Regions from separate parts of the Pseudomonas sp. GL_117 genome, predicted to be linked through region 1. Evidence: predicted binding sites of a transcription regulator. Region 1 holds the regulator's gene; the other holds the start of a gene.
What was found. The regulator sigma-54, encoded in region 1, starts transcription at its own class of promoters, with help from an activator protein. The targets are predictions, from matches to a motif close to ANTGGCATNNANNTTGCTNT.
Positions count from the first base shown of each region.

Region 2: the regulator sigma-54 is predicted to act here: its motif matches at 1,529-1,548, upstream of glnA (type I glutamate--ammonia ligase).

Region 1 is NZ_CM174418.1:1,029,135-1,032,247, forward strand. Features, by position in the region: gene ptsN (PTS IIA-like nitrogen regulatory protein PtsN) at 1-223, opposite strand, end outside; gene hpf (ribosome hibernation-promoting factor, HPF/YfiA family) at 236-541, opposite strand; gene AC3ISR_RS04490 (RNA polymerase factor sigma-54) at 617-2,110, opposite strand; gene lptB (LPS export ABC transporter ATP-binding protein) at 2,295-3,020, opposite strand; gene lptA (lipopolysaccharide transport periplasmic protein LptA) at 3,020-3,113, opposite strand, start outside.
Region 2 is NZ_CM174418.1:388,999-392,111, reverse strand. Features, by position in the region: gene thiI (tRNA uracil 4-sulfurtransferase ThiI) at 1-1,314, opposite strand, end outside; gene glnA (type I glutamate--ammonia ligase) at 1,649-3,055, shown strand.

The sequences.
Region 1 (3,113 bases):
CACAACTTTTGAGGCGGCAGTGGGGAATGGCGATGCCGTTGCCAAAACCGGTGGAGCCGAGTTTTTCACGGGCAATCAGAGCCTCGTAGACATCTTGCATCTCCAGGTCAGGCACTTCGCGGCTGATCAGGTTGGCAATTTGCTCAAGGGCTTTCTTTTTACTGCCACCCGGCGCGTTCACGAGGGAACGGCCGGGGGTCAGGATGGTTTCAAGTCGAATCATGGGTGGGGAGTGTTAGCGGCCTGTGCCCTGGAGGAGGCTCTGCTGCTTTTCCTTATGCTTTTTGATTTGGCGATCCAGCTTGTCGGTCAGGTCGTCAATGGCGGCATACATATCTGAATGCTCGGCATTGGCGACTACTTCCCCGCCGGGTATACGCAAGGTGGCTTCGATTTTCTGCTTCAGCTTTTCGACAGTCATGATGACTTGCACGTTGGTGATCTTGTCGAAATGCCCCTCAATTCTTTTGAGTTTTTCGCCGATATAGGCGCGCAGCGGTTCGGTCACTTCCAGTTGGTGTCCACTGATGTTGACTTGCATACAGCTTCTCCTTCGTTGCCAGTGCATAAAGCGGTGGGCAGGAATACCCACCACTGGAACGCTATGGCCCGCCCGTCACATCAAACGCTTACGCTCGCTGGAAGGCGCGATCCCGAGGGACTCGCGGTACTTGGCGACGGTTCGACGGGCGACCTGAATGCCTTGTGCCTCCAGTAAACCAGCGATCTTACTGTCACTCAATGGCTTTTTCTGATTTTCCGCGGCAACCAGTTTTTTGATGATCGCGCGGATCGCCGTGGACGAGCATTCGCCGCCTTCGGAGGTGCTGACGTGGCTGGAGAAAAAGTATTTCAGCTCATAAATACCCCGTGGGGTATGCATGAATTTCTGCGTGGTCACCCGTGAAATCGTCGATTCGTGCATGCCGACTGCTTCGGCGATGTCATGCAGCACCAACGGTTTCATCGCTTCGTCGCCATATTCCAGGAAGCCGCGCTGGTGCTCGACGATCTGGGTGGCGACTTTCATCAGGGTTTCGTTGCGGCTTTGCAGGCTCTTGATGAACCAGCGGGCCTCCTGCAACTGGTTGCGCATGAAGGTGTTGTCGGCGCTGGTATCGGCGCGGCGTACAAAGCCGGCGTATTGCGGGTTGACCCGCAGGCGTGGCACCGACTCCTGGTTCAACTCCACCAGCCAGCGTTCGTTGTCCTTGCGCACGATGACGTCAGGCACCACGTATTCGGCTTCGCTGGACTCGATCTGCGAGCCCGGGCGCGGATTGAGGCTCTGTACCAGTTCGATGACCTGGCGCAGGTCGTCTTCCTTGAGTTTCATACGGCGCATCAACTGGCTGTAGTCGCGGCTACCCAGCAGGTCGATGTAGTCGGTCACCAAGCGCTGGGCTTCAATGAGCCAAGGCGTCTTGGCAGGCAGTTGGCGCAATTGCAGCAACAGGCATTCGCTGAGGGTGCGGGCGCCGATGCCGGCGGGTTCGAACTGTTGGATCCGGTGCAGGACGGCTTCGATCTCGTCCAGTTCGATGTCCAGTTCCGGGTCGAACGCTTCGAGGATCTCCTCAAGCGTCTCGTCCAGGTAGCCCTGGTTGTTGATGCAGTCGATCAGGGTCACGGCGATCAGGCGATCGGTGTCCGACATCGGCGCGAGGTTCAATTGCCACAACAGATGGCTCTGCAGGCTTTCGCCGGCGGAGGTGCGGGTGGTGAAGTCCCACTCATCATCGTCGTTGCTGGGCAGGCTGCTGGCGCTGGTCTGGTAGACGTCTTCCCAGGCGGTGTCCACGGGAAGTTCGTTGGGAATGCGTTCGTTCCATTCACCTTCTTCCAGGTTATCCACCGTTGGGGCGGTTTCCTGATAGGAAGGTTCCTGCACGTCGGAATTGGGTTTTTGCTCGATGTTGTCGGCCAGCGGGTCTGCGTTATCGAAGTCGTCGCCTTCTTCCTGGCGTTCGAGCATCGGGTTGGACTCCAGAGCCTCCTGGATTTCCTGTTGCAGGTCCAAGGTCGACAATTGGAGCAGGCGGATGGCCTGTTGCAGCTGCGGTGTCATCGTCAGCTGCTGGCCCATTCTCAGGACTAGCGATGGTTTCATGGCAGGGGCTTAACACCTTATTCGCCGGCGCAATGCGCCATCCACGACAGGGCGCGTGAGCGCCAAACATAAGCAAATTATATGCCTGATGTCGGGGGCTTTGCCTAGAGCACGGTAACAATAAAAATCCGGAGGTTTTCATTGACTCCCGCGCATCTTGGCAGCGGCCGTGACACCACGGTGTTTACAGGCGGAACTCGTGACCCAGGTAGACTTCCTTCACCAATTCGTTGGCCAGGATCGTGGCGGCGTCGCCTTCGGCAATCAGTTGGCCATCGTTGACGATATATGCGGTTTCGCAGATGTCGAGGGTTTCACGCACGTTGTGGTCGGTGATCAATACACCGATGCCCTTGGCTTTCAGGTGGTGGATGATCTGTTTGATGTCGCCGACCGAGATCGGGTCGACGCCGGCAAACGGTTCGTCCAGCAGGATGAATTTCGGCGCAGTGGCCAGGGCACGGGCGATTTCCACACGACGACGCTCGCCGCCGGACAGGCTCATGCCGAGGTTGTCGCGAATGTGGTTGATGTGGAATTCCTGCAGCAGGCTTTCCAGCTCCTTGCGACGGCCATCACGGTCGAGTTCCTTGCGGGTCTCGAGGATCGCCATGATGTTGTCGGCCACCGACAGTTTGCGGAAGATCGACGCTTCTTGCGGAAGATAGCCGATACCGGCCCGTGCACGACCGTGCATTGGCTGGTGGCTGACATCCAGGTCGTCGATCAGGACGCGACCCTGATCCGCCTGGACCAGGCCGACGATCATGTAGAAGCAGGTGGTCTTGCCGGCGCCGTTGGGGCCGAGCAAGCCGACGATCTGGCCGCTGTCGATCGACAGGCTGACGTCGCGCACGACCTGGCGGCTTTTATAGGCCTTGGCCAGATGCTGGGCTTTCAGGGTTGCCATTACTCGGCCTTCTTCTTCGGCTGGATAACCATGTCGATACGCGGACGTGGCGCAGTCACCTTGGCGCCATTGGCGCGGCCGGCGTTGGCGATC
Region 2 (3,113 bases), 640 kb from region 1:
ATAAAACGGCAGCGTTTGTACGTCGATGCCAGGAATCTCCAGCGGTTCATCTTCAGCGGCATCCGGGTGACGGATGTCGATGACGATCTGGCCGGCCAGGGCTTCGCTGACTTCTTCGATCTTCACGTCCTGGCCCAGTTCGTCGATGACACGATCGATAGGGACCAGCTTGGCGTTCTCGAGCGCACGCTCCAGAACCGCCATGTCGAACTGTTGTTCTTCGTACTCCACGCGGTTGCGCTTGGCGTGGGTCTTGGGGTTCACCGAGATGACCCCGCAATATTCAGGCATGTGCTTGGCAAAATCCGCCGTGCCGATTTCTTCGGCCAGGTCGATGATGTCCTGCTTGTGACTGGCGATCAGCGGGCGCAAGACCAGCTTTTCGGTGACGCAATCGATCAGCGACAGGTTCGGCAGCGTTTGGCTGGACACCTGGGAGATTGCTTCACCCGTCACCAGGGCGTCGATCTGCAACTGATCGGCGATCCGGGACGCAGCGCGCAACATCATACGCTTCAATACCACGCCCATATGACTGTTATCGACTTTGCCGAGAATTTCGCCCAGCACTTCTTCGAACGGTACGCTTACAAATAGCACGCGTTGGGAGCTGCCGTACTTCTTCCAGATAAAGTGCGCAACTTCCATCACGCCCAATTCGTGTGCACGCCCGCCCAGGTTAAAGAAGCAGAAATGGCTCATAAGGCCGCGGCGCATGATCTGGTAGGCGGCAACCGTGGAATCGAAACCGCCGGACATCAGGACCAGGGTCTGTTCCAGGGCGCCCAGCGGGTAACCGCCGATGCTGTTGTGCTGGCTGTGGATGACAAACAACCGTTGGTCGCGAATTTCCATGCGCACTTCAATTTGCGGCGCTTTCAGGGAAATTCCGGCGGCGCCGCACTCGCGACGCAGCTTGCTGCCGACGTATTTCTCGACATCCATGGAGCTGAAGGTGTGCTTGCCAGCGCGCTTGCAACGCACCGAAAAGATCTTGCCTTCAAGCTCGCTGCCGTAGTGCTGCTTGCACTTCTCGGTGATGTCGTCGAAGTCGCCCAGCGGGTACTCATCCACCTGCAGGAAATGCGCGATGCCCGGCATGCAGCTCAGGCGTTCGGTCATGTCCTTCAAGGCTTTGGCGTCGGTAATGCGGGTTTCCAGCTCGAGATTGTCCCACACGCCGTTCACCACCACAGCCGGGTCCAGGTCACGGAGCACGGCACGGATGTTCTTGGCCAATTGACGGATGAAACGCGTCCGTACCGGTCGGCTTTTGATGGTGATCTCGGGGAAGACTTTAACGATTAATTTCATGGAAACAGCGCGCGCCGGGCCTGCTGAAAAAGGGGGGCGCGGATTATAGCGGAAATCGCTCAAGGTTTAACCAGTTAATATGCATCGGACTGCAAGCGCACTAAAGCAGTGCATTTTCCAGTGCAAGCGCTACATTGCGGTGCGCCATTTTCGGGCTTTTGTCGCAATGCACCTTTATAGGGGCGTTTTTGGACCAGAAAACCCATGTTGGCGCACTGGCATGCAATTTGCTCTCTTGTGAGGCAGGTTGCCATGGCGGACTATCCGCGCCGGCATCACCCACATTCTAAGGGCTAACTCCACTACCCCAGCCCGAAGCCACCCGGAGGACACTATGTCGAAGTCGGTTCAACTCATCAAAGATCATGACGTTAAATGGATTGATCTGCGCTTCACGGACACCAAAGGCACTCAGCACCACGTGACCATGCCGGCTCGCGACGCGCTGGAAGACGACTTCTTCGAAGTTGGCAAGATGTTCGACGGTTCCTCCATCGCTGGCTGGAAAGGCATCGAAGCCTCCGACATGATCCTGCTGCCGGACGACGACTCTGCCGTACTGGACCCGTTCACCGAAGAGCCGACCCTGATCCTGGTCTGCGACATCATCGAACCTTCGACCATGCAAGGCTACGATCGCGACCCGCGCGCCATCGCCCACCGCGCCGAGGAATACCTGAAGACCACCGGTATCGGTGACACCGTCTTCTGCGGTCCTGAGCCTGAGTTCTTCATCTTCGACGAAGTGAAGTTCAAGTCCGACATCTCCGGCTCCATGTTCAAAATCTTCTCCGAGCAAGGCTCGTGGATGTCCGACCAAGACATCGAAGGCGGCAACAAAGGCCACCGTCCAGGTATCAAAGGCGGCTACTTCCCGGTTCCTCCGTTCGACCACGACCACGAAATCCGTACCTCCATGTGCAACGCACTGGAAGAAATGGGCCAAGTCGTTGAAGTTCACCACCACGAAGTAGCAACTGCCGGCCAGAACGAAATCGGCGTCAAGTTCAACACCCTGGTGAAGAAAGCTGACGAAGTTCAAACCCTGAAATACGTTGTCCACAACGTTGCCGATGCATACGGCCGCACCGCGACCTTCATGCCTAAGCCTCTGTACGGCGATAACGGTTCGGGTATGCACGTTCACATGTCCATCGCTAAAGATGGCAAGAACACCTTCGCTGGCGAAGGTTATGCCGGCCTGTCGGAAACTGCCCTGTTCTTCATCGGCGGTATCATCAAGCACGGTAAGGCCCTGAACGGCTTCACCAACCCGGCGACCAACTCCTACAAGCGTCTGGTTCCAGGCTTCGAAGCACCGGTAATGCTGGCCTACTCGGCGCGCAACCGCTCCGCTTCGATCCGTATTCCTTACGTCAACAGCCCACGCGGCCGTCGTATCGAAGCACGCTTCCCGGACCCGGCTGCCAACCCATACCTGGCTTTCGCAGCCCTGCTGATGGCTGGCCTGGACGGTATCCAGAACAAGATCCACCCTGGCGACGCCGCCGACAAAAACTTGTACGACCTGCCGCCTGAAGAGGCCAAAGAGATCCCACAAGTGTGCGGCAGCCTGAAAGAAGCCCTGGAAGAGCTGGACAAGGGCCGTGCGTTCCTGACCAAAGGCGGCGTGTTCAGCGACGACTTTATCGATGCCTACATCGCCCTGAAAAGCGAAGAAGAAATCAAGGTTCGCACCTTCGTACACCCACTGGAATACGAGCTGTACTACAGCTGCTGATCCGGTAGCGCTGCTTAAAGTAGCGTGATGAAAAAGACCTCCTTCGGGAGGTCTTTTT